One region of the Agromyces hippuratus genome, then DNA from elsewhere that is predicted to be linked to it. Evidence: riboswitches for the same ligand, from Rfam matches in the RefSeq annotation. Region 1 holds a riboswitch; the other holds the start of a gene.

Evidence for each region. Region 1 has a riboswitch for thiamine pyrophosphate ahead of thiM (hydroxyethylthiazole kinase). Riboswitches for the same ligand answer to the same signal wherever they lie in the genome.
Region 2: it holds a riboswitch for thiamine pyrophosphate, as region 1 does, so the genes downstream of both, BJY17_RS18440 (ECF transporter S component) here and thiM (hydroxyethylthiazole kinase) in region 1, are expected to answer to the same signal.

What each region holds. Positions count from the first base shown of each region.
Region 1 is NZ_JACCFI010000001.1:2,103,754-2,118,359, reverse strand. Features, by position in the region: gene gap (type I glyceraldehyde-3-phosphate dehydrogenase) at 1-582, shown strand, start outside; gene BJY17_RS09875 (MFS transporter) at 682-2,001, opposite strand; gene BJY17_RS09870 (bifunctional hydroxymethylpyrimidine kinase/phosphomethylpyrimidine kinase) at 1,998-3,545, opposite strand; gene thiE (thiamine phosphate synthase) at 3,545-4,207, opposite strand; gene thiM (hydroxyethylthiazole kinase) at 4,204-5,088, opposite strand; TPP riboswitch at 5,079-5,191, opposite strand; gene BJY17_RS18940 (fibronectin type III domain-containing protein) at 5,315-7,423, opposite strand; gene BJY17_RS09850 (fibronectin type III domain-containing protein) at 7,459-8,364, opposite strand; gene BJY17_RS09845 (dicarboxylate/amino acid:cation symporter) at 8,392-9,792, opposite strand; gene BJY17_RS09840 (hypothetical protein) at 10,029-10,460, opposite strand; gene BJY17_RS09835 (flavin-containing monooxygenase) at 10,510-11,604, opposite strand; gene BJY17_RS18525 (helix-turn-helix transcriptional regulator) at 11,700-13,313, opposite strand; gene BJY17_RS09825 (RtcB family protein) at 13,732-14,606, shown strand, end outside.
Region 2 is NZ_JACCFI010000001.1:1,057,312-1,071,917, forward strand. Features, by position in the region: gene BJY17_RS05125 (D-alanyl-D-alanine carboxypeptidase family protein) at 1-788, shown strand, start outside; gene BJY17_RS05130 (hypothetical protein) at 804-1,058, opposite strand; gene BJY17_RS05135 (AAA family ATPase) at 1,139-1,720, opposite strand; gene BJY17_RS05140 (energy-coupling factor transporter transmembrane component T family protein) at 1,717-2,490, opposite strand; gene BJY17_RS05145 (ABC transporter ATP-binding protein) at 2,487-3,977, opposite strand; gene BJY17_RS18440 (ECF transporter S component) at 3,979-4,614, opposite strand; TPP riboswitch at 4,654-4,763, opposite strand; gene BJY17_RS05155 (hypothetical protein) at 4,825-5,157, opposite strand; gene BJY17_RS05160 (DNA polymerase IV) at 5,221-6,486, opposite strand; gene BJY17_RS05165 (hypothetical protein) at 6,547-7,161, opposite strand; gene gatB (Asp-tRNA(Asn)/Glu-tRNA(Gln) amidotransferase subunit GatB) at 7,270-8,790, opposite strand; gene gatA (Asp-tRNA(Asn)/Glu-tRNA(Gln) amidotransferase subunit GatA) at 8,790-10,325, opposite strand; gene gatC (Asp-tRNA(Asn)/Glu-tRNA(Gln) amidotransferase subunit GatC) at 10,322-10,624, opposite strand; gene BJY17_RS05185 (alkaline phosphatase family protein) at 10,661-12,475, opposite strand; gene ligA (NAD-dependent DNA ligase LigA) at 12,521-14,606, opposite strand, start outside.

The DNA of each region.
Region 1 (14,606 bases):
TACGACGCCGACGCGCACGTCATCGTCTCGAACGCCTCGTGCACCACGAACGCGCTCGCCCCGCTCGCGAAGGTGCTCGACGACCTCGCCGGCATCGAGCACGGCTTCATGACGACGATCCACGCCTACACGCAGGACCAGAACCTGCAGGACGCGCCCCACTCGGACGCGCGTCGCGCCCGCGCCGCGGCCGTCAACATCGTGCCCTCGTCGACCGGTGCCGCGAAGGCCATCGGCCTCGTGCTGCCGAAGCTCGACGGCAAGCTCAACGGCGACTCGATGCGCGTGCCCGTGCCGGTCGGCTCGATCGTCGAGCTCAACACGACCGTCTCGAAGGACGTCACCCTCGACGAGGTGCTCGCCGCCTACAAGGCCGCAGCCGACGGCCCGCTCAAGGGCGTGCTCGAGTACTCCGACGAGGCGCTCGTCTCGACCGACATCGTCGGCAACCCGCACTCGTCGATCTTCGACGCCGACCTCACCCGCGTCGACGGCCGCCACATCAAGGTCGTCGCCTGGTACGACAACGAGTGGGGCTTCTCGAACCGCGTCATCGACTCGCTGACGCTGCTCGGCGCGTAGAACCCGCCGCAGCAGACCGAACGGGCCCGCCTCCGATGGAGGTGGGCCCGTTCGTGTCTGCGCTCGACACGCGAGCATCGAGCGCGGGCGGGAGCGGGGTCACCCCGGGCGACGGCCCGTCTCGCGCGGCGCGATCGCCGTGCCGACGAGTCCGACGATCGCCGCGACGGCCATCATGACGGCGATCGGCCACCAGTGCCCGGCTTGGGCGAGCAGCGCGGTCGCCGCGAGCGGGGCGAGCCCGCCGCCGACGATCGCTCCCGCCTCGCGGCCGATCGAGATGCCCGAGTACCGCACGCGCGTGTGGAACATCGCGGTGAAGTAGGCGGGCTGCACGCCGTCGGAGGCCGAGTTCACGATGCCGATCGCGGCGACCACGACACCGATGACGAGTGCCGCCGACCCCGTGTCGAGCACGAGGAAGAGCGGCGCGGCCAGCAGGGCGAAGGCGACGAGGCTCCACACCACGAGGCGGCGCGGCCCGATGCGGTCGCCGAGCGCACCCCAGAACGGGCACAGCACCGCGGCGACCGCGGCCCCGACGAGCAGTGCGGTGAGGGTGACCTCTCGGGGCATGCCGACGACCGTCGATGCGTAGCTCAGGCAGAACACCGAGACGACGTAGAAGGTCGTGTTGACTCCGACGCGCACGAGGAACACGGCGAGGACGCCCCGGGGTCGGCGCAGCACCTCGGCGATGGGCCGACGCGCCTCCCGGCGGGCTTCGAGCATCGCGACGAACTCGGGCGATTCGTCGACCCGGCGGCGCAGCCGCCAGCCGATCACGACGAGCACGAGGCTCGCGATGAACGGCACCCGCCAGCCCCAGTCGTAGAGCGCCTGCTCGTCGAGCACGGCGACGAGCACCACGAACGCGAGGTTGCCGAGGATGAGCCCGACATACACCGCGCTCGAGATGAACGCCCCGCGGAACCCGCGCCGCAGGGGCGACTGCTCGAGGGCGAGCAGCACGGCGCCGCTCCACTCCCCGCCCGTCGCGAGCCCCTGCACGAGCCGCAGCACGACGAGCAGCACGGGCGCGAGCGCCCCGACCTGCGCGTGCGTCGGCAGCAGGCCGATGAGCGCGGTGGCGACGCCCATCGTCAGCAGCGTCGCCACGAGCACGCGCCGCCTGCCGAAGCGGTCGCCGAGGTACCCCGACACGAGGCCGCCGAGCGGGCGCGCGACGAAGCCCGTCGCGAACACGGCGAACGAGAGCAGCAGGCTCGTGAGCGGATCGTCGGCGGGGAAGAACAGCGTCGGGAAGACGAGCGCCGCGGCCGTGCCGTAGAGGAAGAAGTCGTACCACTCGAGCACGGTGCCGAAGGCCGCCGCGGTGACGGCGCGGCGGCTCCGGGCTGCGCCGGAGGGAACGCCTTCAGCGGGCGCGGTCTCGAGTGCCGTCGCCCCGCCGCTCACGCGGTCACCGCCCCGGCCGTCGTCGCTGCCGCTGCCGGCGCCGCGAGCGGCGCCGCGAAGAACGCCAGCTCGTGCCGCGACGAGGCGACGAACGCCCGATGCATCCGCTCGCGATGCTCGGGCGACGCGCCCGCGGCCGCTCGCGTCACGAAGCCGATCGCCTCGCGTGTCGCGACGGCGAACCCGGGGTCGGCGTAGGTCGCGAGCCACGACGCGTACGGGTGCGCCGGATCGAGTGCGGCCTCGCCGAACTCGCCCGCGGCGAGGCGCTCGCCGAGATCGGTGTAGATCCAGAAGCACGGCAGCAGCGCCGCGATGAGCACGGCGTGATCGCCGCGCTGCGCGGTCGCGAGCAGGTGGTCGAGGTACGCGGTCGTCGTCGCATCGGGCGGTGCGGATGCCGCGGTGCCGGCCTCTGGGCCGAGCCAGCCGGTGTGGAGTTCGAGCTCGCCGATGATCGAGCCGTGGGCGGAGTTCGCCCAGAAGGCCTGCCCCGCGGCATCCGGTGCGAGGCGCGAGGCCTCGGCGAGCACCCGTGCGTAGTCGCGCAGGTAGTGGGCGTCCTGCGTGAGGTAGCCGAGGAAGGGCTCGCGTGCGAGGGAACCGTCGGCGAGGCCGCGGATGAACGGCAGCTCGTCGATCTCCCGCCGCACCTGGGCGATGTCGGCCCACCACTCGGCCTCGATCTCGGTCGGCATCGGCGCGGTGCGGATGCCGCCACGCGCCCAGAGACCGGCGAAGTGATTGATGGGGCCGTGTCCGCCGCCGACCCCGAGCGCCTCGCCGTGGCGCAGCGACTCGCGCAACCAGCGTCGAGCCTCGGCGATCGCAGCCGGCCAGTCTCCATGCTCTGCGACGAGGGTCGCGATCGCCGACGAGAGCGAGCAGCCGGTGCCGTGCGTCGCCGTCGTGGCGATGCGTTCGCCGCCGAAGTCGATGATCGTCGCGGTGCCGGCGTCGACCAGGGCATCGGGGGCGAGGTCGCCGGCGAGGTGGCCGCCCTTCGCGAGGACCCGCACCCCGTACCGCGCCGAGACGGTCTCGGCCTGCGCGATCGCCTCGGCCCACGTCGCCGCCACGACTGGAGGCGCCTCGCCGGAGTCCGCGGATGCCGCGAGCACCGCGAGTTCGCTCAGGTTCGGGGTGACGAGGTCGGCGAGCGGCAGCAGCTCGCGCATCGCCGATTCGGCGTCGGCGTCGAGCAGGCGGTCGCCGCTCGTGGCGACCATGACCGGGTCGAGCACGACGACCGGAGGGCGGGTGCGTGCGAGCCAGCCGGCGACCGTGCGGATGACCTCGGCGTTCGCGAGCATGCCGAGCTTCACGGCATCGACCGTGATGTCGTCGGAGATCGCCTCGAGCTGCGCCGCGAGGAAGCTCGCCGGCGGCACGTGCACGTCGCGCACCCCGCGCGTGTTCTGCGCGGTGAGGGCGGTGATCACGGCCATGCCGTAGCCGCCGACCGCCGAGATCGACTTCAGGTCGGCCTGGATGCCGGCGCCCCCCGAGGGGTCGCTGCCGGCGATGCTCAGCACTCGTGCCATCATCGCGCCGCCTCCCATCGGTTCGCGAGATCACGTGCGGCTGCCCGCGGGTCGTCGGCCGCGCAGATCGCCGAGACGAGTGCGACACCTGCGGCGCCCGCCTCGCGGAGCGGCGCGATGTCGTGCCGTGTGATGCCGCCGATCGCGACGCACGGCAGCTCCGCCTCCGCGGCGAAGCGGGCGAAGCCGTCGACGCCGATGGCCGGCGGATGGTCGGGCTTCGTCGACGTCGGCCGGATCACGCCGACGCCGAGGTAGTCGACCGTGCCACGCGGCATCCGGCGCACAGCCTCGAGGTGGGCGGGCGCGTTCGCGGTGAGGCCGACCACGGCGTCGGCGCCGAGCCGGTCGCGGGCGATGGCCGCGGCGGCGTCGCCCTGGCCGAGGTGCACGCCGTCGACGGGCAGGCCGCTCGCCCGTGCCGCGATCGCGAGGTCGAGCCGGTCGTTCACGAGCAGCATCGCCCTCCCGTCGATAACCTCCGCGAGCGCCTCGAGCTGGGCGAGCAGAGCGGATGCCTCGGCGCCCTTGTCGCGCACCTGCACCACGCGCACGCCGCCCGCGACGGCCTCGGCCACGACGGAGACGACACCGCGCGCGCCGCAGAGCGCGGCATCGGTGACGAGGTAGGTCGAGAGGTCGAGGGTGGTGCGGGCGCTCACGCGTCGGCTCCTGCGGCGACGGCGAATGCCGCGGTGGCGGACGACGCCCCTGCAACGTCGCCGAGCGCGCCCGAGACATGTGCGCGCTCCTGCACGTCTGCCGGACCGACCGCCGCCAGCGCATCGAGGAACCTCGGCGCGAACGTGCCGGGACCCTCGGCGCCGGCCGCGGCGAGCTCCGCGGCCACCGTGTAGACGAGCGTGGCGGCGACCGCGCCGGCGAAGGCGTCGTCGGCGATCGCGACGAACGCGGCCGTCACCGCCCCGAGGGCGCACCCGCCGCCCGTGACACGAGTGAGCAGGGCGTCGCCGTTCGAGATGCGCACCGTGCTGCGCCCGTCGGTGATGAGGTCGACCGGGCCCGACACGGCGACGACCGAGCCGAACCGGGCGGCGAGCAGCCCTGCGGCTTCGACGGCGGCCTCGGTCGAGTCGGCGGCATCGACGCCGCGGCCGCCCGCCCCGACGCCGGCGAGGGCGAGGATCTCGCTCGCATTGCCGCGGATGACGGCCGGCCGCAGCGCGACGAGTTCATGCGCGAGCGCCGTGCGGATGGGCAGGGAGCCGATGGCGACCGGGTCGAGCACCCATGGCGTGCCCGCTTCATGGGCGGCGCCGACGGCCTCGCGGGCGGCAGCGCGCTGCTCGGGCGACGGCGTGCCGAGGTTCACGAGGAGGCCGCTCGCGATTCGCGCGAAGGCGGCCGACTCGCCGACGATGTCGACCATGGCAGGGGCGGCGCCGATCGCGAGCAGCGCGTTCGCGGTGAAGCCCGAGACCACGGTGTTCGTGATGCACTGCACGAGTGGCGCGCGGTCGCGGAGTCGGTCGAGCAGTTGTGCGCTCGAGTGGGCAGGGTCGATGGACAGACGATCGCTCAACGCGACATCCCTTCGCTAGTTCGAACTAGATCAGGTTCGACGGGTGTGTTCTCAGCCATGCCCGCTTCGGGTGAAGCGGCGCACGGCACCCCGTGTCACTGCGGTCGAGCCTAGTGGGTCGCTCCGGAGCGGTTCGGTCGCGCTGCCTCGGTGCGACTCGGGCCGTTTCGCAACGAGAACGGGGGCGGATGCCGCGTGGCACCGCCCCCGTTCCGTTCGGGTCGATCTAGCCGATGGTGTGCCGCGAACGCACCCGCACGACGGCGTACACGGCCCCGCCGACTGCGATCAGCGCGAGCGCGAGCCATCCGAGCACGTCGACGAATGCCGTACCGGTCGAAGCGAGGCCGGCGCTTTCGACGCTCGCCTCATCCGCGCCGGAGCCGGCCGCGGCGACCGTGATCGACGCGGTCGCGACCTCGACGCCGTCGATCGTGACGACGATCGAGTGCGCACCCGCGGTCGTCGAGGCAGGGATGGTTCCCGTGAAGGTGAACCCGCCGTCGGCGTTCGTCGTGGCCGAGCCGAGCGTCTGCGGTGTGGAGTGGAGCTCGACCGCGAAGCCGTCGACTCCGGGAGCGAGATCGCTGCCGACGACCGTGATGCGGCCGCCGGGCACGAGGTCGCCCGTCACCGCGACCGAGCCCTGCACGGTCGTCGGGTCGACGGCGGGCGCCGCCACCACGGTCACGGCGGCCGAGGCGGAGGATGCCGCGGACGTGCCGACCGTGTTCTTCGCGGCGACGGTCGCCGTGTACTCGCCGGCAGCGAGCCCGGTGAAGGTGCGCGTCGTCGTGCCGGCGGGCACCGAGACCGGGGCTCCGCCGTTCAGCGCGACGAGGTACTCCGTGATGGGCGAGCCGCCGTCGGCGGGTGCCGCCCACGAGACGGTCACGTCGGCACCGGCGACCGTTGCGGCGGGCGCCTCGGGGGTCGCCGGTGCGGTGGCGACGACCTCGGGATCGTACGGCAGGGCGTCGAAGAAGGTGCCGAGCGCGGCGATCGCCTCATCGGCGAACGCGAGCTGCGTGGCGAGCGCGGTCGGGTTGGGGTTGGCGGCGTACTGGCCCGGCAGGTCATTCACGAACCACCACTCGGTCATGTACTCCTTGTACGTGCCGTCGGCGTTGGAGTGGATCCACTGCTGGGCGATCGGCGCGGCCTTGCCGCCGACGGTGCGCGAACGGTCGTACTCGAGCAGGTACGGCACCTGCAGCTTCTTCGCCGTGGCGAGTGCATGGGACGTGTCGCCGCCGGGGTAGTAGTCCACGCGCTGACCCGCGCTCGCCGTCGGCACGTACTGCGTCACGAGGTTCGGCAGGTACTTCGCGACGAGGTCGCCGTAGAAGTCCGCGAACTCCGAACCGCTGTCGCGGATGTGCAGGTCGTTGCCCGAGCTGCCGTCGAGGCGCAGGTCGAAGAAGTAGACCTTGGCGACGTCGTTCGCCACGGCCTGCCGGTTGACCTCCTTGAGCACGGCGCGGGTGTTGTGGCACCACGTGCCGCCGAAGAGCAGCACGTAGTCGCCGTCGCTCTCGAGCAGGTTCACGAGCTCGGGGTAGGTGACCGTCTGCACGCGCCAGTCGGCGTCGCCGTCGTCGAGCACCGTCGCGCCGCCGTAGACGTCGCGGCCGCCGTAGGCCGAGGCGTGCTTGGCGTTCACGACCTGTTCGGTGAAGGTGAACTGGTCGCTCGTGTCGAGGTCGGCTGCCGTGCCGAGCACGGCGGCGACCTGCGCCTTGTAGGCGGTGAGCGCGGCCGGTTCGGCGAGTTGCCCGGCGGTCACCGGGGTGGTGATCGCCGAGACGATGCGGTCTTCCGCCCCGCCCGCGAGGTGCGCCGAGTCGTAGACGAAGAGCGTCGGGTCGTCGGTGCCGTCGAAGGGCGTCTGCGTGTCCTTGCCGAGGGCGTTGCCCACGAGCCGCGCCCAGAGCGGCGCGACGTCGGCGTTCGTCGTCGTGCGGATGTCGAGGCGGTCGCCATCGAGGCGCGGGTCGAAGTTGTAGATGCGCTCGACGCCGGCCGCCTTCGCGACGTCGTTGATCGCGCCGACGGTCGCCGCCGTCTGCGCGTCTTCGGGGCCGCCGATGAGGAACGCGAACCGGCCCTCCTGGCCGAGCAGGTACTCGAACCGTTCGAACGTGACGGTCTCGAAGACGCTGTCGGGGCCGAGGCCTTCGTAGGCGTCGTCGAACCAGTCGACGGTGTCGGTCGGACTCGCGGGGGCTGCGGTGGCCGGGGCCGCCGCGACACCGCCGAGCACGACGGTGCCGGCGATGGCGAGTGCGGTCAGCATCGCCGCCCGCCTCGGGGTGGGGCGCTGGTGGTCGGGCACGGTGCTTCCTTTCTCTGGGGGGTGGGCCGGGCCGGTCATTCGGGCACGGATGTCTCGTCGGGCTCCTCGCCGCGGGTCGCCGCGGTTGCGCGGCGGCGGGCGATCAGCCGCTGGCCGAGCAGCGCGAGTGCGCCGACGGCCACGAGGGCGACGAGGATGCCGGCGCCGGCGAGCCACTCGGGTGCTCCGGCGTTCGCAGCGGCGCTGGTCTCGACGGCCTGCGCGGTGGGCTTCGCGGTCGACGCGGTGATGGTCACCGACTTCGACACGCCCGACACGGGGGACTCGCCGACCGCGTTCACGGCGACCAGGGTCGCCGTGTAGGTGCCCGCGCCGAGCACGTCGAACGTGTGCGACGTCGCGGTCGCCGCGAGCGGGATCGCGGTGCCCGTGTTGAGCGAGAGCCTGTAGCCGGTCACCGGGGACCCGCCGTCGGTCGGCGCCGCCCAGGTCACGGTGAGGGAGCTGCCCTTGACGGTCAGGCGCGGCGCGGTCGGGGCGAGCGGTGCGGTCGCGGCGACGGCTTTGGGCGCTGCCGCGCCGGCAGCGGACTGCGACGCATCCGTGCTGTCACCGGAGTCGTCGGAGGAGCTGTCGCCGGAGGATCCAGTGGTGCCGCCGGACGTGCCCGTGGTGGTGCCGGTCTTCGGTGCCGGGGCGGGAGCCGGTGCCGGCGCGGGCGCCGGCGCAGGGGCAGGGGCGGGAGCGCTGCCGCCGCCGATCGCGGGCGGCGGGTCCTCCTGCGTGCTGTCGTACGGGTACCCGCCGGCGTCCTCGCAGGCGCCGAGGTCGAAGTTGATCGAGCAGAGGTCGCAGACGTCGCCTGCGGCCGACGCCGAGCTGCTGCTGATGAGCACGAGCGTGGGCACGGTGATCGCGAGCACGAGGGTCGCCGCGAAGCCGCGGAGGCCGCGAGCGCGGTGGGTGGTGCGAGAGGGCATGGCGTTTCTTCCTTCGGGGTCGGCCGGTCAGCGGCGGGCGGCGAGTTCGGTCGGTTCGGCGTCGGGCGCGTCGGCGACGCGGTCGTCGTCGAGATCGTCGTGGTGCACGGCCCGGCCGGCGAAGATCTCGTCGTCGAGCGCGCCGGCACGGCGGGCGACGATCGCGGCGCTCGTGGCGGCGGCAGTGACGTTGGCCATGGTGCTCGCGGTGCCGGCGATCGCGCTGATCGGAATGAGCAGCACGAGCACCTCGACGGGCAGGCCCACGGCGGTGAGCACTGCCGTCGCCGTCACGATCGCCGTTCCGGGCACTCCGGCGGTACCGAGCGAGACGAGGAGGCCGAGCACCACGAGCACGACGTAGTCGAGCGGCGTGTACTCGATGCCGAGGGCGTTCACCGTGAAGACGGCGACGAGCGTGGGCCAGATGCCGGCGCATCCGGGCATGCCGATCGTCGTGCCGATCGGTGCGGTGAAGCCGGCCACCTCGTCGGAGACGCCGATCTTGCGGGTGAGCGTCGAGATCGTGAGCGGCAGGGTGCCGATGCTCGACTGCGTCGTGAACGCCGTGTACTGCGCCGGCGTCAGCTGGCGGAAGAACCGCAGCGGGTTCAGGTCGGCGAAGACCCGCAGCAGCACGCCGTTGACGAAGTACGCATCCACGAAGCAGGCGACCAGCGCGATGACGAGCACGCCGACGAGTGCGAGCGCGGTCTCGATGCGCGCCACGGCTGTCGAGGTCGTGACCGCGACGAGGGCGAGCACCGCATACGGGGTCAGGGCGATGATGAACCCGACGGCCTTGAAGAGCACCCGCCGCGTGGCATCCACGAACTCCTTGAACGGCCGCACCTTCTCGGCGTTCTTGTCGGCCACGATCAGGTACGAGACGGCGATCAGCAGCGTGAAGAGGATGATCGCGATGATGTTGTTCGACGAGATGTCGCCGACGACGTTGTGCGGGAAGAGTCCGACGATGACCTCGTCGAGCGGGGCGAGCAGGCCGGTCAGGGCCGACCCGTCGACACCGGCGAGTTCGAGGTTCGCTCCCTTGCCGATGCCCGTCGCGAGCGCCAGCCCGAGGGTCAGCAGGATCGCGATGAGGTTCGTGAGGAGCAGCCAGAAGACCGAGCTCAGGCCGATCGTGCGCAGCTTCGCGAGGCTGCCGAGCGAGGTGACGCTCGAGAGCACCGAGACGATGATGAGCGGTGCCACGACCGCGGTGATGACGTTCACGTAGATCGTGCCGATGACGTCGACGTAGTCGAGGTGCCCCTGGAACAGGAGGCCGACGCCGATGCCGACGACGAGGGCGATGACCGTGAGCAGGGTGAACTTCGCGCCCGCGCGGCGGAGCAGGAAGAGGCCGACGAAGAGCACGGCGATGAGGGCGAGGGCGGCGATCGAGAGCCAGTCGAGGTCAGCCACGGCGGGCTCCGAGCGACGCGGACGAGGTGCGGATTCGGTGCATGGGCACGACCGTATTGATCGCCGGATGCCTCGGTACGACCCGTGTCGCACTGTGAATGCCTATGACGGCATACGTCGCTGGAGGTGCCGTTTCGGCGTCGTTCGATGTCGTTCGGTGGCGCCTGGCGACGTCAGATGACGAGCGCCCACGGCGCCCGTATGACGCTCCGCGTCATCGTCGGCCGGACGAGGGATCAGACGTTCACGCCGCTCGGCCCGGTCGGCTCGCCGAACCAGTGCGCCGGAGCGGGAAGCTCGACACCGGCCGACGCGAGTGCGATCGCGGCGAAGGCGTAGACCATGATCGCGATCGTCAGCACACCGAGCGCCATCGTGATCGGTACCGCGGGGGAGACCCGCATGCCCTCGCGGCGATAGCGCGGCGCCGCCATGAACGCGATCCACATCGAGGTCGCGGCGAAGCCCGTGATCCAGACCGTTCGGAGTGCGTCGCCCTCGAGCGGCGCCACGAGTGCGATCACGAGCGAGGCGATCGACATGAGCAGCCCCGTGTACGCGAAGAACCGTGCGAACCCGATGCCGCCGACCTCGTCCTCGCCCGTCCACCATGGTCCGTCGGGCCGGTCCGATTCCTCGGATCCATCCGGCTCGCGCGCATCGCTCATGCTGCGATCGTAGAGCGGATGCCGCGGCATCCGCCTGAGGGCGCCTCCGTCAGGCGTTCGCGACGGCGGCGCGCGGCGCGCGGCTGAGCGCATCGACGACGTACTCGGCGTCGCGATCCATGCCCATCAGGGTCTCGGAGGCCACGGAGTACTGGAACGGCATGCCGACGAACGCGAGGCCGGGGCATCCGCTCGCCAGGCCGCGCTCTTCGACGGGGCGGCCGTCGGGGCCGACGACGCCGTCGATGTCGATCCAGCCGAGGTCGGGGCGCGAGCCCGTGCACCAGACGACGGTCGTCGCCTCGACGACGCGGCCGTCGGCGGTGACCGGGCGGCCGGCCTCGACGCGCGCGATGCGGCCGAGCTGCACGACGCCTGCCCGGTCGAGGGCTGCCGGCTTGTTGCGCACGAGCATCACCCCGTGGGTCAGCACCGCCTTCCGCATCGCACGCCCCTTCGGGCTGTCGATGGTCATCCGGCGCAGGCGGGAGATGAAGACACCGGCCAGGAGGTTGCCGATCGGGGTGTCGATGTCGACCGGCACATGCCCCGGATGCCGGCCGGCGAGCGTGACACCGTGGCTGCTGCGAGCGGCCTCGAGTGCGATGTCGGTGCCCGAGTTGGCCGCGCCGACGACGAGCACGGGGCCGGCGGCGAACTGCTCGGGCCCGCGGTAGTCGAGCGAGTGGAGCTGACGGATCGATGGATCGAGCTCGCTCGCGAACGGCGGCACGACGGCGATGCGGTGCGCGCCGGTCGTGACGACGACTCGTTCGGCGGTCACCACGTCGCCGTTCTCGAGTTCGAGGCGGAAGCGGCTGTCGCGAGGTCGGGTCAGCGACACGATCCTCGTCGAGCTGCGCACGGGGAGTGCGAAGTGCCGCGCGTATCGCTCGAGGTAGTCGCCCATCTGCACGCCGGTGGGGTAAGCGAAGCGGCCCTCATCGATGCACAGGCCGGGCAGGCTCAGGAACGGACGAGGGGTGAACAGGCGCAGTGAACGGTAGCGCTCGCGCCAGGAGTCGCCGACGCGCGCGTGCTCGTCGAACAGTTCGAAGCGCTCGCCGTGCTGTGCGAGGCGCATGCCGACGATCAGACCTGCGGCGCCTGCGCCGATCACGGCGGTCTCGGTGATGGTGGACATGAGGTCTCCTTTGCACGCGACGCTACGGATGCCGCAGGGCGGCCGCGTCGGCAGAAATGACCAATTGCCGGGGCGTACCCGACACGGACGGACGCTCAGCGCGGCGTGTTCAACCCGTGCTCGAATGCGAACGCCGTGGCGGCGGACCGGCTGCCGAGCCCGAGCTTGCCGAGGATGTTGCTGACGTGTCGGGCCACGGTGCGTTCGCTGAGGAACAGCTCGGCCGCGATCTGCCGGTTCGAGCGGCCGCTCGCGACGAGGCGCAGCACTTCGAGCTCGCGCTTGGTCAGGCCCGCGGATGCCGCGGCACCCCCGCTCTCGGCGGCGAGACGTTCGAGCCGGTCGAGGTCGGCGACGGCGCCGAGGCCGGAGAGCACCGTGCGTGCGGCGTCGAACTCGAGCTGCGCCGCCTCCTCGTCGCCGAAGGCGCGGTTCGCGCGGGCCATGAGCACTCGGGTGACGGCGGCCTCATAGGGGGCTTCGAGTCGGCGCCAGACCGCCCACGACCGGCGCAGCAGTGGCAGCGCCTGCTGAGGGGCATCCGTGCCGATCAGGAGTCGGGCTTCGGCACGGTCGGCCTGCGCCTCGAGGAAGACGGTGCCGAGCTGGTCGGCCATGGCACGGAGCGCGGTCGCGGCCCGCACGGCGACGTTCCGGTCGCCGTGCTCGACTTCGAGCTCGACCTGCGCGGCGAGCAGTTCGGCGCGGGCTCCCGGAGCCGGGTTCGTCTCGAGCGCGCGGGCGACACCGCTGCGGGCCGCGGCGAATCGTCGGGAGTCGCGTGCGAGCAGCGCGAACCCGGGCTGCACCTCTCGCCCGAGCTCGGCGGCATGCCGGTACGCGGCCTCGGCGTCGCGTCGGCGGCCGACGAGCCGGCAGAGCTCGCCGAGCCCGTAGTAGGCGTCTTCGAGCGTTTCGACACGGCGTTCGCGATCGCAGACGGCTTCGAGGGTGAGCACCGCCTCCGGCCATTCGCCGAGCAGGCGCTGCACGCCCGCGCGGTGCACGGAGCACTCGCCGCGGAACGGCTCGAGCCCGCGCTGCGCGTCGCACCAGTCGCTGAGATCGCGGGTCCACACGCGAGCGCGATCGACGTCCCACCGATCGAGACAGCTCGCGATGACGGCGCAGTAGGCGGGGCCCGCGACCCGGTCGCTCACCCGACCGGAAGAGATCGCGAGCATGACGCGGTCCATGCACGCGAAGCCCTCGCCGATGCGGCCGGCGTACACGAGCGCGCGCCCGAGGCCCATGGTCGCCAGCACCTCGGTATCGACGTCTCGGGCGAGTCGGGCGAGGTCGACCGCGCGCTCGCCGAGGTCGACGGATGCCTCGACCTGGCCGTTCGCGAATGCCCCGACCGCCCGGCAGAGCGCCGCCGTCGCGGCGGTGCCCGGCGTCGGGTCCACCGTGTCGGTCAGCTCGAACAGCCGGGACATCCACGCGCCCGCCCGTACGGCCTCGCCATGGTCGGCCAGGGTGAAGCCGAGCCAGAACACACAGCGGATCGCGGCATCCGTGTCGCCGGCGTCGAGGTAGGCGAGGTGCGCGTCATCCCACGCTCGCTCGCATTCGGCCTCACGGCCGAGGAACCACGCTGCGAGGCCCATGGCGTCGAGCTCACCGGCGGTGAGCGCGTCGCGCCGGGCCGCGAGCTCGTCGTAGCGCACGACCCAGTCGATGACCTGCATCGCGTCGGCCGGAGCCATGGCGTCAGTATGTGCCCGCCGGGGTGGGGCTCACAAGGTGCCGGTCGTCGGCGGGTGGTGCGAGCACCGTACAGGCCGGTATCGCGCGCCGAGGCATTGACCTCGCGGCATCCGCGCCACTAGTGTTCGAAAGCTGCGCACTCGGCGCAGCATCCCCGGAACCTGGAAGGAAGGTCATGAACGTGTCTCTGCAGCGCACGAGCAAGCCCTCCCTCATCGAGATCGCCGATGAGCGCTACCTGCTCAATCGCGAACTCGACCAGGTTCTCGACCCGGCACTCTGACGCCGACGCGGCATCCGCCCGCGATTCTCGTCACCCCGTGCCGATCGAGGCCCGGGGTGTTTCTCTGTCTGCGCGCGACGGGGAGCCTCGGGCCCCCGGATCAACGCAACGCACACGCAAGACAGGAAAGGAACATGGAGACCATCACGAAGCGGCTCGTCTCGTGGGCGAGCCTGATCGACGAGAAGACCGTCGACCAGGCCCGCACCTCGTCGACGATGCCGTTCATCTACCCGCACCTCGCGCTCATGCCCGATGCGCACCTCGGGCTCGGCGCCACGGTCGGCTCGGTCATCCCGACGCTCGGGGCGATCATCCCGGCGGCCGTCGGCGTCGACATCGGCTGCGGCATGATCGCGGTCAAGACGCAGTTCACCGGGGCGGAGCTGCCGGCCGACCGGCGGCCGGTACGCGAGCAGATCGAGCGCGCCATCCCGCTCTCGGCCGGCAAGCACAACCGTAAGGTCGTCGCCACGGCGGCCCCGCGCATCGCCGAGCTCGAGGCGCTCGCCGAGGCGAAGGGCTTCGACCCGGCGTCCTACGCGGGCAACTGGCGCGAGCAGCTCGGTTCGCTCGGCAGCGGCAACCACTTCATCGAGGTATCGGTCGACGAGACCGACCAGGTGTGGTTGTTCCTGCACTCGGGCAGCCGGGGTGTGGGCAACAAGATCGCGCAGCACCACATCAAGGTCGCTCAGCGGCTCGCGAAACAGTGGTGGATCGACCTGCCCGACCCCGACCTCGCCTACCTCGTCGAGGGCACGCCCGAGTTCACGAAGTACATCCGCGAGCTCCGGTGGGCGCAGCACTTCGCGCTCCTCAACCGCGAGGAGATGATGGACCGCGTCATCCGGCAGGTGAGCGAGTGGGTCGGTACGCCGGTGCGGGAGCTCGAGCGCATCAACTGCCACCACAACTTCACCGAGAGCGAGGAGCACTTCGGCAAGCGGGTCTGGGTGTCCCGCAAGGGCGCCATCCAGGCGGACGCCGGTCGGCCCGGGCTCATCCC
Region 2 (14,606 bases), 1.0 Mb from region 1:
ACAACCACGCCGACACCCTCGCACGGTGGGCGTTCGGCGGCGTCGACCCGTACGTCGAAGCCGCCAATACCTGGCTCGCCGAGAACGGCTTCACCGCGACGCACGTCGCCGACGCCACCGGGCTCTCGGGCGACAACGTCGGCACTCCCGAGGAGCTCACCCGCCTCGCCGCCCTTGTTCTGGCCGACCCGCGACTCGCCGAGGTCTACGGGATCGCCGACGCGCCGGCGGTGGCAGGCGAGCGGAACATCCCCGACAACGTCGCACGTTCGGGTGAGGCCGGCGTACGGGCGCTCGCGCGCAGCTACACCGACCAGGCTGGCGTGACCTTCGTCTACACCACCACGGTGCCCGGACCCGATGACGAGACGCCGTACCGGCTCGTGGGTGCCACGACGCTCATGCCCGACTACGAGACGCTCGACGCCGCCGTGAGCACGGCCGTGGCCTCGAGTGCCGAGTCGGCGGTTCCGGTCGAGATCATCACGGCCGGCACGCCCTACGCGAGCGTGGAGGCGGCATGGGGCGATCGTGCCGATCTCATCGCTTCGGTCAGCCGAACGGATGCTTCGTGGGGCAACAGCGTCGCCGGGGCATCCGTGACCGTCGAGCCGTTCACGACCGCCTCCGCCGGGAGCGAGGTCGGACGCATCAGCATCTCGACGGGCAACGGCGATGTCGCCTCACCGCTCGAGATGACCAGCGCGATCCGCGACCCGGGGCCCATCTGGCGACTCGCCAATCCCGCCGCCATCATCGGCGCGTTCATCGCCGCCCAGCAGAGCTGACGGCGGGCGACGCCCTCAGTCGTTCTCGTCGTCGGACTCGACGGGGTCGGAGTCGTCGGCGTCGAACCGGAACTGCACGCGTACCTGGCCGTTGACCTCGCGCTCGTCGACAGCGTCGTACCAGAACAGCGATTCGAGGCCGTCGACGGCGGCGACCATGCCGACGCGCGACTCGGGCTTGCCGCCCACGAGGATACGGTGCTCGAACTCCCCCTCGAGCGGGCCGTCGAGGAACTCCGCGACGTACTGTGCTCCGGTGTCTGTGCTCATGCCACTACCGTAGCCCTCGGCGTGCCCGAAACGGCAGGTCGCGCCGCGGCGGTTCGGGCGGCGGATCGCAGCGCGGCGACTCAGGCGCCGGCGACCCGCACACGCACATCGGCGCGGCGCGCGGGCACGGTGCGCGCGACGTACCGGCGCCACTGGCGCTCCCACAGGTCCCAGTACGGGTCGAACGCCCCGGCGTCGCGCGCGAGTGCTCGGCGCTTGCGTACCGGTGGCGACGCCTCGACCCAGATCGCGACGGCCTCGACCGACGACGTCGCGGCGAAGGCCCCGCATCCCTCGATGATGAGCGGATGGCCCGGCCTGCTGTGCTCGACCGAACCGACGCGACCGGCCGCCCAATCCCACGTCCGCCAGGTGCCGACCGCGCCGCGGGCGCGGCGAGCGACGAGTTCGCGCAGCACCTCGGCGCCGACCCGCTCGAGCCCGGTCCAGCCGGGGTAGACGTCGTCGAGGCGTACGAGCTCGGGCGCGCGACCCGGCCATGCCCGCACGAGCGCATCGGCGAGGGTGCTCTTGCCCGAGCCGCTCGGCCCGTCGATCGCCACGACCTGAACGCCCGCAGCACGGCACCGCTCGAGCACCGTGCGCACTGCGGATGCCGCGGGGGCGGTCGCAGCCGCGCCGCCCGACGCGCCCGCGCTCACGCCCACACCGCGTGGTAGGTGCCCGCCCAGACGGCGCAGCCGATCGCGAGCACCGCGATGCCTGCGGCGATGCAGAGCAGCGCGGCATCCGGCCAACCGACTCGGGACTCGCGTGCCCAGGTGCGCGGGTGATCTGAGCCGAACCCGCGAGCCTCCATCGCCGTGGCGAGCTTGCTGCCACGCCGGATCGCGAGCACGAGCAGGGCGAACGCCATGGTCGCGAACCGACGGATCACGCCGTGATCGCCGATGCCGCGCGCACGCCGCGACAGTGCCATCGCCCGCCAGTCCTCCATGAAGAGGCCGACGAGTCGTGCGCCCGCCAGCGCACCGAGCACGAACCTGCTCGGGAGCTTCGCGACCTGGGCGAGCCCGTCGGCCAGCTCGGTCGGGTCGACGTTCATGAACAGCAGCACCGCGGGCAGACCGATCGCGAGCACGCGCACGGTGACGGCGACGGCGAGCTCGATCGAGCCGTCGGTGATGCGGGCGAGCCAGAAGGACCAGTACTCGGTGCCCTCCGGCTGGCCGTAGAGCAGCATGCTGAGGCCGGCGATGGGCGCGGCGATGAGGATCGGCCATCCTCGCGCGAGGAGCACCCTCGGCGTCACCCCCGCGATCGCGAAGAGCACGAGCTGCATGCCGAGGGCGACGGCGGCGCTCACCCAGTCGACGGTGAGCAGCAGGGGCGTCGTGAGCAGCATCGCCGCCGCGAGGCGGCTCACGGGGTTCACGCGGTCGACGAGGTGCAGGCGAGGCGTCGCGATCATGCCGTCGCCTCCATGCGCAGCGCATCGCTGCCGAGGTCGAGGTGCTGATCGCCGAGTGCGTCGAGGTACGCGGCGTCGTGACTGACCGAGAGCAGTGTCGTGCCGTCGTCGACGAGCGCGCGAAGCAGCGTCACGAGTTCGATCCAGGTCAGGCGATCCTGGCCGAACGTCGGTTCGTCGAGGACCACCACCCTGGGCTGCGCGACGAGCGCGCACCCCACAGTGAGCCGTCGCTGCTCGCCTCCCGACAGGGTGAAGGGGTTCGCCTCGGCGAGACGGTCGAGTCCGAGCCGCTCGAGCACCTCGTGGGTGCGCCGTGCAGTCGTCGGGGCATCGAGGCCGAGCGCACGTGGCGCGACCTCGAGCTCGCGCTGCACGGTCGACGCGACGAACTGGTGCTCCGGCTCCTGGAACACGGTGCCGATGCGCGTGAGCAGCTCACGCGACCGCCACCGGATCGGATCCGGCTTGAGCCCGCCGGCCAGCTCTTCCGATGCGCGAACCCGTCCGCCGAGTGGCGGCAGCAGGCCGCCCATGGTGAGCGCGAGCGTCGACTTGCCCGCACCGTTGGGCCCGGTGAGCACCGTCGAGGCTGCCCGCGGCAGCGCGAGCGAGAGGCCGCTGCGCACGACGGCGTCGCTGCGGCGGCCGATCGCGAGATCGATGCCCTCGAGATCGACGACGGATGCCGCGGGCGCGGGCCGCGCCGCGGAGACTCCCGGCGGCACGCCCGGCACCCAGACGCCGGCTGCGAGCAACACGTCGCGCTGCGTCGAGATGACGTGCTGCGGCTCGCCGTCGGCGATGAGACGCCCGTCGCGACCGAGCACGATGACACGCGTGACGAGGTCGATCCAGACGTCGACGCGATGCTCGACGACGACGAACGTCGCGCCGGTGCGATCGAGCGTGCGCGCGACAGCCTGCCGCACCTCATCGACGCCGGCGGGGTCGAGATTCGCGGTCGGCTCGTCGAGCAGCAGCAGGCCGGGCCCCATCGCAAAGGCGCCTGCGAGGGCAAGACGCTGCTTCTGGCCGCCGGAGAGCGCGCTCGTGGGGTGGTCGAGCGGAAGGTCGAGGCCGACCTCGTCGAGGGCACGGCGCACGCGCGCCCAGATCTCGTCACGCGGAACGCCGAGGTTCTCGCAGCCGAAGGCCACGTCGTCGCCGACCCGTGCAAGGATCACCTGCGAGTCGGGATCCTGCAGCACGAGACTCGCCCGTCCGCGCACGGCTCCGGGCCACTCGCCGTCGATGAGCAGCGAGCCGGTCTCCTCGCCCTCTTCGGCCCCGCCGTGCACGCCGGCGAGCGCGTGCAGGAGGGTCGACTTGCCCGACCCCGAAGGTCCGAGCAGCAGCACCCGCTCCCCCGGCGAGATGACGAGGTCGATGCCGTCGAGCGCCGATCGCCGGCGCCCCGCGTGCCGCCACCCCCACCCGCGCGCCTCCACGCGCGCGGGCCGGGTGGCACCGGTTTCACGCTGCACGTCAGACCCGCTGGGCCACGTCTTGACCGGCCGCGAAGCGATTGAGCGCGCCCGTGGCGGCGAGCCCGCGCACGATGAGCCAGCCGAGCAGGCCGGCGAGCACCGCGCCCGAGATGACGACGGTCGTGAAGTAGAGCCCGAGGAACTCGGCCGACTTCGCGAGGTTGCCCGAGGTGAAGAGCTCGAGCGTCCACGCCGCGGCGCCGGCAGCAGCACCCGCGAGCATCGCGGGCAGCAGTCCGAATCGGCGGTACGCGAAGACGGCGAACACCAGTTCGGCGCCGAGTCCCTGCATCACGCCCGAGTAGATCGTCTCGATGCCCCACTGGTTGCCGACGAGCGCCGAGACGATCGCGGCGAGCAGCTCGACGAAGAGCGCCGCGCCCGGCTTGCGGATGATCAACCCGCCGAGCACGCCGCCGATGAGCCAGATGCCGACGGCGATGCCGCCGAGTCCCGGCGTGAGGGCGTCGGCCGCGCTGAACCACGCGTAGCCGACGTTGTTCCAGAAGAGGAAGAGCAGCCCGGTCGCGACGCCGATGACGCTGGCGACGACGATGTCGACGACCCGCCAGCGCAGGTCGCGCGGCTTGCGGGGGGTGGATGGGCTGCTGGTCTCTGATGCTGCAGTGTGCACTGTCGTGCCCTTTCGATTCGTGGAAAGAGGCACGGGAATTTGAGATGTGATTGGCCTCCCTGCGCTGGCATGACCCAGATCAGGTTCGACGGTCGAAGGTTGAGAACCTTCCTCTCAGCCCGGCTCACCGGACTCCCGTGTTCGAGCACGAGTATACGCCGATGGCGCGGGCAGGGACGGCAGCGGCCGACGCCGCGACCGCGCGTGCGGTCAGCGCTTGAGCGCGCGAATCACCATTCGGAGCGCCTTGCCGGTGACCCAGACGAGCGGAGTGGCGACCAACAGCAGCCCGATGAGGTTCGGTTCGAAGCGAACGTCACCCGAGCGGCCGACGTATGCGCCGAGCGGAATGGAGAGCCCGCCACCGCCGCCACCGCCCGCCTGGTCGCCTGCGCCGTCGGAGCCACTGCCTGCGCCGAAGCCGTAGTACCCGAGCGCGACGGGCACGAGCGTGGTGCCGTCGATGTCGACGGGGTCGCCGTAGGAGGTCTTCACGCCGACGCCGGCGACGGTCTCAGCGAGGTCCAGAACGAGTTCAGCCATGAGTCAACGCTACCCGCGCGCTCGCTCGCGAACCACCCCTTGCGTGATTCGCCGGCACCGGGTTCAGCGAACGTCGTCGGCACCGGGCTCGGTGCGACGCGTCGATTCGACGCGGTCTGCGGCGCGCTTCACGAGCGAGGCGGGCCGCACCGCTCCGCGACCGAACCGCGCGGTCACCTCGTCGATCGTGCGCTCGGCTTCGCGCCACTCCTCGTCGGGGTCCCACAGCATCGCCCCGCTGCCCGAGGGCCGGAGCTGTTCGGCCCGCACGCCGATGAGGCGGATGCGAGCCCCGTCTCCGGCGAGCTCACCGAGCGCAGCGGATGCCTCGTCGTAGATGCGTCGTGCGACATCGGTCGGCTCCCCCAGGGTGCGCGACCGGGTGACGGTGCGGAAGTCGCCGTAGCGCAGCTTCAGCACGACCGTGCGCCCCACCACCCCGGCACGACGGAGCCGCACTGCCACATCGTCGGAGAGTCGCAGCAACTCGCGCCGCAACTGGTCGAGGTCGGTGAGGTCGTACCCGAAGGTGACCTCGTGCCCGATGCTCTTCTCTTCACGCCCGATGACGACGTCGCGCGCGTCGACGCCCATCGACAGGTGACCGAGCTTCGCCGCGAGTGCGGGCCCGAGCGCCCGAGCGAGCGCGTCGGCGGGCATGGCGGCCACGTCGCCGACCGTGCGGAGTCCGATGCGGGTGAGCGACTCCTCGGTGACCTTGCCGACACCCCAGAGCGCGGAGACCGGCAGCGGATGGAGGAACTCGAGGGCGCGGTCGGCCGGCACGACGAGCATGCCGTCGGGCTTCGCACGGCTCGACGCGACCTTCGCCACGAACTTCGTCGCGGCGACGCCCACCGAGCAGGTGAGTCCGGTCTCGTCGCGCACGCGCCGGCGCAAGCCCCACGCGATCTCGGCGGGACTGCCGTGGAGGCGCCGGGCGCCGGAGACGTCGAGGAACGCCTCGTCGATCGAGAGCTTCTCGACGAGCGGCGTGACCTCTTCGAAGATCTGCATGACGCGGCTCGAGTAGTGGGTGTAGCTCGCGTAGTCACCACGCAGCACGACCGCGTTCGGGCAGCGTTGCAGGGCCAGCGACATGGGCATGGCCGAGTTGACGCCGTATCTGCGGGCCTCGTAGCTCGCGGCCGAGACGACGCCGCGGCCCGCAGTGCCGCCGACCAGCACGGGCTTGCCGCGCAGATCGGGTCGCTTCAACAGCTCGACGGAGACGAAGAACGCATCCATGTCGACGTGCAGGATCGGTGTCGCCGAGTCGTCGACCGGACCGGTGGTCACTTGGCGCGACGAGCCGTCCTGCTTGCTCATGCTGCGACCCTATCCGCTGCCGCCGTCATCGCAGGCGCCGCCTGCCAACGCCTGGTGCGATCAGAACCCGAAGTCGCCGCCGCCTCCGAAGTCACCGCCACCGAAGTCGCCGAAACCTCCGAAGTCGCCGCCCGAGTCGCCACCGGACGCGTCTGCCCCGCCACCGTCGGATGCCCCGGCCTCGCCGCCATCGGCACCCGCCTCGAATGCCGAAGGATCGGGCAGAAACGCCTGTGCGATCGCCGAACCGACGACGACACCCGCGACGGATCCGAGCAGCGAGCCGGCGAACATGCCGCCGAACGACGGGCCGCCCTGCTGGGGACGGCCGCCCGCGGCATCCGCTCGGTTGAAGGCGCGCTCGACGCTGCCGGGCGCGCGGAGCTCGGCGCGAGTAGCCGCCCTGGCCAGTGCGCTCGGCTCGTCGGAGACGAGTCGCTCGCCGGCGGGCGCCTCTGCGCTGAGCGACACGAAGACGGCCTGGCGCTGCTGCGGAGTGAGCTTCGCGAACGCCTCGGCGTGCACCGCCTCGACCGACTCGGGCGGAGCCGTGCGCAGCAGGTAGCGGTAGCGCTCGACCGCGAGTTCGTCGTCGCTCAGCCTGCGGGCGGGCTGAGACTGCTGCCGCGGCGGTTCGGCGGGAACTGCTCCGAAGAGACGGTCAAGGAATCCCATGTTGTCCTCGTCAATCGTTCAGGGGACGACCACTGTACGGTCACGAGCAATGAACATGCTGAGAGCCGGGCGGGAGTCTCCGCCCGGCTCTCGTGCACATGCGACCGGCTACGCGGTCTGCCCGGCGCGTTCGAGCACGAGCTCGCGCACTCGGGCGGCGTCGGCCTTGCCCTGCATCGCCTTCATCACCGCGCCGATGACCGCGCCGGCAGCCTGAACCTTGCCGTCACGGATCTTCGCGAGCACGTCGGGCTGCGACGCGAGCGCCTCGTCGATGGCGGCGATCAACGCGCCGTCATCGGAGACGACCGCGAGACCGCGGGCGTCGACGACCTGCTGCGGCGACCCCTCACCGGCGATGACGCCCTCGAGCACCTGGCGGGCCAGACGGTCGGTGAGCGTGCCGGCATCGACGAGCTGCGCGAGCTCGGCGACGTGCTCGGGAGAGACGAGACCCGACGCGTCGACGTCGGAGGCGTTCGCGAGACGGGCGATCTCACCGGTCCACCACTTGCGCGCAGCGGCGGGTGTCGCGCCGGCCTTCACGGTCGCCTCGAGCTCGATGAGCAGGCCCGAGTTCGCGACATCCTGGAACTCGAGGTCGGTGAAGCCCCACTCGGCCTTGAGCCGGCGACGGCGCACGGCCGGCGGCTCGGGCAGCGCAGCGCGCAGCTCGTCGACGAGCTCCTTCGACGGCACGACGGGCAGCAGGTCGGGCTCGGGGAAGTACCGGTAGTCGTCGGCGTCGGACTTCGGACGACCCGCGCTCGTCGCGCCGGTGTCCTCGTGCCAGTGACGCGTCTCCTGGATGATCGTGCCGCCACCGGCGAGGATCGCCGCCTGACGCTGGATCTCGTAGCGCACGGCTCGCTCCACCGAGCGCATCGAGTTGACGTTCTTCGTCTCGGTGCGCGTGCCGAGCTTCTCCTGGCCGCGGGGGCGCAGCGACACGTTCGCGTCGCAGCGGAGGTTGCCGCGCTCCATGCGCGCCTCGGAGATGCCGAGCGACAGCACGATGTCGCGGATGGTGGCGACATAGGCCTTCGCGAGCGCGGGCGTGTCGGCCTCGCCGCCGAAGATCGGCCGCGTGACGATCTCGACGAGCGGTACACCGGCTCGGTTGTAGTCGACGAGTGAGTACTCGGCGCCCTGGATGCGGCCCGTCGAGCCGCCCACGTGCGTGAGCTTGCCCGCGTCTTCTTCCATGTGCGCCCGCTCGATCGGCACCGTGAAGACACGGCCGTTCTCGAGCTCGACCTCGATCTCGCCGTCGAAGGCGATCGGCTCGTCGTACTGCGAGATCTGGTAGTTCTTCGCGAGGTCGGGGTAGAAGTAGTTCTTGCGCGCGAACCGGCTCGACGGCGCGATCTCGCAGCCGAGCGCGAGGCCGAGGCTGATCGAGTACTTCACGGCGTCGCCGTTCACGACCGGCAGCGAACCCGGCAGGCCGAGGCACACGGGCGTGATGAGCGTGTTCGGCTCTGCGCCGTGGAACTGCGAGTTCGCCGGGTTCGGAGCCGACGAGAACATCTTCGTCGTGGTGTTGAGCTCGACGTGCACCTCGAGGCCGATGACCGGCTCGAAGAGCTCGAGAGCCTTGTCGAAGTCCATCAGTTCAGCGCGGGCCATCAGAGTGCGCCTTCCTCGGTCGCGGTGAGCTCATGGGTGGAGAGATCGGGAGCCTGGGCGAGGAGCGGGCCGCCCCAACGCGCTTCGAGCAGCTGCTCGAGGGCAGCCCCGACGTTGTACAGACGTGCGTCTTCACGCGCAGGCGCCAGGAACTGGATGCCGACGGGCAGGCCGTCTTCGGGGGCGAGGCCCGATGGCAGCGAGATGCCGGGCACGCCCGCGAGGTTCGCGGGGATCGTCGCGATGTCGTTGAGGTACATCGACACCGGGTCGGCGAGCTTCTCGCCGAACTTGAACGCGGTCGTCGGCGCGGTCGGCGAGGCGAGCACGTCGACGTTGGCGAACGCCGCGTCGAAGTCGCGCTGCACGAGCGTGCGCACCTTCTGCGCTGAGCCGTAGTAGGCGTCGTAGTAGCCCGCCGAGAGCGCGTAGGTGCCGAGGATGATGCGGCGCTTCACCTCGGGGCCGAAACCCGCCTCGCGCGTGGCCGACATGACCTGCTCGACCGTGCCGCCGCCCTCGGGCGTGACCCGGAGGCCGAAGCGCACCGAGTCGAACTTCGCGAGGTTCGACGACGCTTCGGCGGGGAGGATCAGGTAGTACGCCGCGATGGCGTACTCGAAGTGGGGTGCGGAGACCTCGACGATCTCGGCGCCGTTCTTCTCGAGCAGCTCGAGCGACTCGTGGAAGCGCTGGCGAACGCCGGCCTGGAAGCCCTCGCCGTCGAGCTCCTTGATGACGCCGATGCGGAGGCCCGAGACATCCGCTCGACGCACCGCTTCGGCCATCGACGGCCATGCCTCGGGGATCGACGTGGAGTCGAGCGGGTCGTGCCCGGCGATCACGTCGTGGAGGAGCGCCGCGTCGAGCACGTTGCGGGTGACGGGGCCGATCTGGTCGAGCGAGGAGGCCAGGGCGATCGAGCCGTAGCGGCTGACCGCGCCGTACGTCGGCTTCACGCCGACGGTGCCGGTGACGTGCGCGGGCTGGCGGATCGAGCCGCCGGTGTCGGAGCCGAGTGCGAGGGGCGCCTCGAAGGCGGCGACGGATGCCGCGGAGCCGCCGCCCGAGCCGCCGGGGATGCGGTCGAGGTCCCACGGGTTGTGGGTCGGGCCGTAGGCCGAGTGCTCGGTCGACGAGCCCATGGCGAACTCGTCCATGTTGGTCTTGCCGAGCGGGATCATGCCCGCTTCGCGCACCTTCGTGACCGGCGTCGCGTCGTAGGGCGGGATCCAGCCCTCGAGGATGCGGGAGCCCGAGGTCGAGGGCATGCCCTTCGTGACCAGAACATCTTTGATCGCGATCGGCACGCCGGCGAGCGGGCCGAGCGGCGCGCCCGCTGCACGCTGGCGGTCGATCTCGGCCGCGGTCTCGATGGCGCGCTCGCCCTCGACGTGGAGGAAGGCGTGCACGGCGCCGTCGACGGCCGCGATGCGATCGAGGTGCGCACGGGTCGCCTCGACCGAGGAGACCTCGCCGGCGGCGAGCTTGGCGCCGAGTGCTGCTGCGGACAGGCGGATCAGTTCGTCGCTCACTGCTCTTCTCCCAGGATGGCCGAGACCTTGAATCGCGAGTCGTCGGACTCGGGGGCGCCCGCGAGCGCCTCGTCTGCGGTCAGCACCGTCGTGCCGACGACGTCGTCTCGGAACACGTTCTGCATCGGGATGGGGTGGCTCGTCGGCGGCACGTCGGGCGTGGCGACCTCGCTCACCTGCTCGACCGCGTGCATGATCTGGCCGAGCTCTGTCGTGAGGTGCTCGATCTCTTCATCGGTGAGCGCGATGCGGGCGAGGTTCGCGAGATGCGCGACCTGCTCCGCAGTGATTTCGGACATGCTGCTCCGTCGTCTCGGGATGGGGATGCATCGATTCTATCGGGGCTTGCCGAACAGCCCGATGCCGTACTTCTGCATGAGCTCGTACGCATCGGCGTAGGTCTCGGGCTCCTCGTCGTCGGGTCGCCCGAACTTCGCGAGCAGCAGCCCCAGCAGGCCGCGCGCCGGCGGGCTCAACGGCTTGGCCTTGTGCGCATGCCCGGGATGCGGCGCCTCCGCCTGCGGGTTCGGCGGAATGTACTGCGGGGTCGTCGACGGCCAGGTCTGCGGATGCCTCGGCGAGTCGAGGTTCACCGCCGAGAACATGTCGTTCGCCTCGGCATCTCGCCGGGTCAGCGGCTTCAGTCCGTGCAGCTTCGCGAGGGTCGCGATCACGGCGCCGTGGTGCATCTCGTCGTTGATCACGCTGCCCGCTCGCGTGTACGCCGAGACGGCGATCGCGGGCACGCGGCATCCGAGCCGATCGAAGCGGAAGCCCATCTCACCCGCCGGCTCCTCGACCTCGGGGGGCGTCGCCGACGGCGGCGGCACGTGGTCGTAGCATCCGCCGTGCTCGTCGAAGGTGATCAGCAGCATGGTGTTCAGTGCGTTCGAGCCGTCGGAGGTCGCGCTCTCCTTGATCGAGGAGTAGATCTCGTGGATGAGCGCCTCGCCCGCCCTGACGTCGGAGATCGCGCTGTCGATGACCTCGGTGCCGTCGACGTCGCTCTCGCGGAGCTTTCCGAACGGCGGGTGGAAGTCGTTGTGGTTGTAGATCATGCGCGGCTCGATGAACGCGTAGGCCGGCAGCTTGCCGTTCTTCACGTCGTCGTGGAACTGCTCCATCGTCGCGAAATGCTCGGTGCGCCAGTACTTCTCGAGCACCGGCGCGTGCAGCACGCCGGTGAACGAGACGAGCTGGAGTTCGTCGAAGTAGATGCGCCACGAGAGGCCCGCGTCTTCGAGGCGGTTGAAGATCGTCGGTGTCGCCGGCGCATCGAGCCACTTGTCGTAGCCGCCGCCGTGCTTGTTCGTGACGAAACCGTGCGAGGTCGAAGCGTGGAAGAACGACCGGTTGCAGAACGTCTGCGAGGGCACCCCGGCATGCCAGGCATCGAAGACCGCGAAGTTCTTCGCGAGCGTCGAGAGCACCGGAAGCATCGCGGTCGAGAACGAACCCATGATCTGCGCGAGTTCGGCCTGATCGGGCGGCGTGCCCTTCTTGAGCCGCTCGTAGTTGACGAGGTAGTCGGTCACGAAGCCGTTCATGCGAGGCTTCGCATTCGGCTTCGGCGCGTTGAACGGCGCCGTCATCTTCTCGACGAAGAGCTCGGCGTTCTCGGGCGGGTCGATCGTGTTGAAGATCTGCGTGTTGACGTGCGGGTACTCTTCGCCGGGATCGGGGTTCGGGCGGCCCATGATCTCGTCGGTCGGCCCCTCGTAGACGTGGGCCGCGATCTTCGTGCCGTCGGGGGCCGTGTTCGAGTAGTCGCCGAACGCCAGCCCGTCGAACCGCTGCCCGTCGGGCAGATCGTCGTCGGAGTACAGCCAGCCGAGCAGGTTGTCGAACGAGCGGTTCTCGCCCATCACGACGACGAGGTGATCGAAGCCCGCCTTCTCGCGCGGACTGAACGCCGCGAAGTCGTCGGCGCCTGCCTCGTAGCCGAGGGCGTGCCCGATCGATGCTCCGATCGCGGCCCCGACGCCACCGCCGACCACGGCGCCTGCAGCGGCGACCCCGCCGAACTTCAGGAAGTCTCGACGGCTCGATCCCCCTGAGGCGGTCGCGCCACCGGCGCGATCGGTGTCATCGCGATCGGTGTCGCCCCCAGACGAAGCCCCTCGCTCGTGCGAACTCTCGTCACCCGTCATGTCCCCTCCGACATCCTCGGTGTTGCCCCTGCCCCGGCCCTGCGATCAGTCGAGCGCGGCCGGCCCCTCAGTCACGAGCAGCGCGAACTGCGCTGCGTCGAGCACCCGGATGCCGAGTTCTTCGGCCTTCGCGAGCTTCGAGCCGGCGCCGGGGCCGGCCGCGACGAAGTCGGTCTTCTTCGAGACGCTCGACGCCGCCTTGCCGCCAGCGGCGATGATCGCCTCTTGGGCGCCTTCGCGGCTGAAGCCGTCGAGCGACCCGGTCGCGACGACGGTGAGGCCCGTGAGCACTCCCCCGGCCTCTGCGGCCGCTCCGGGCCCCGGATGCCCCGGAGTGGCGAACTGCACGCCCGCCGCCGTCCAGCGGTCGACGATGTCGCGGTGCCAGTCGACCTCGAACCACTCGATGAGAGAGTCGGCGATGATGCCGCCGACACCCTCGACCTCGGCGAGCTGTTCACGGGTGGCGGCGCGGATCGCGTCGAGCGAGCCGAACCAGTCGGCGAGTGCCCGGGCCGCGACCGGCCCGACGTGGCGGATGTTGAGCGAGACGAGCAGCCGCCACAGCGGCTTCGTCTTGGCCTTCTCGAGTTCGGCGAGCAGCTTCGTCGCCGCTTCGGAGGGACCCACGACGCGGAAGTCCTTCTTGACGCCGGCGGCACGACGTTCGGCCGGGGTCATGGTCTCGGTTCCCGGCGGGTAGCTCGCGGCACTGAGCTTCTGGAACGGCGCGCGCCTCGACGGCACGCCCGTCTCTTCGTCGATCTTCGGCTCCCCCGTCTCGGAGTCGCGCACGACGACCTCGATCGGCACGAGCTCGTCGAGCGTGAGGTCGAAGAGCCGGGCCTCGGTCGCGAGCGGCGGTTCGGCAGGCACCGACGGTTGGGTGAGCGCCGCGGCCGTGACCTCGCCGAGCGCCTCGATGTCGAGGCCGCCGCGCGATCCGATGTGCTCGACGCGCCCGCGCACCTGGGCGGGGCACGACTTCGCGTTCGGGCAGCGCAGGTCGATGTCGCCCTCTTTCATGGCGCGCAGCGGCGTGCCGCACTCGGGGCAGAGTTCGGGCATGTGCCACTCGACCTCGGTGCCGTCGCGCAGTTGCTCGACTGCCCCGAGGATCTCGGGGATGACGTCGCCAGCCTTGCGGAGCACGACGGTGTCGCCGATGCGCACGCCCTTGGCCTTCACGACCTGCTGGTTGTGCAGCGTCGCCTGGCGCACGGTCGAGCCGGCGACCTTGACGGGCTCCATGACCGCGTAGGGCGTCGCACGACCCGTGCGGCCGACGCCGACGACGATGTCGAGCAGCTTCGTGTGCACCTCTTCTGGCGGGTACTTGTAGGCGATCGCCCAGCGCGGCGCGCGGCTCGTGGCGCCGAGCTCGTCGTGCAGGGCGAGCTCGTCGACCTTGACGACGATGCCGTCGATCTCGTGCTCGACGTCGTGCCGGTGCTCGCCGCGCTCGGCGATGTAACCGGCGACCTCGTCGACCGAGTCGAACACGCGCGAGTGCGGCGAGACCGGCAGGCCCCAGCTCGCGAGCAGGGCGTAGATCTCGGACTGGTTCCGGACATCGGGATGCTGCCATGCGCCGATGCCGTGCAGGTACATCTCGAGTCGGCCGAGCCGCTCGCGCATGAGCGAGAGCTCGAGGGGGTTCTTCTTCTCGCGACGCTGACGCAGGCTGCCCGCTGCGGTGTTGCGGGCGTTGGCGAACTCGGGGTACTTCGTGGGGATGTCTTCGGGTGCGCGGCCCTTGGCGAGCTGCTCGGCCTCGAACGCCGCCTGCAGCTCGTGCTGCCGCTCGTTGAGCGCCTCGAAGTCGGTCGTGCGCAGGAACACCTCGCCGCGCACCTCGAAGAACGCCGGGTAGCCCTCGCCCACGAGCTGCCGAGGGATCGCCGGGATCAGGTCGACGTTCTCGGTGATGTTCTCGCCGACTCGGCCGTCACCGCGGGTCGTCGCGGTCTCGAGCACGCCGTCGCGGTAGGCGAGGCTGATGGCGAGGCCGTCGATCTTCAGTTCGGAGAGCCAGCGCACCGGTCGCCCTGCGGAGGCGGCGGTCTTCGTCGCCCAGTCGCGGAACTCGTCGATCGAGAAGACGTTGTCGAGGCTGAGCATGCGCTCGGCG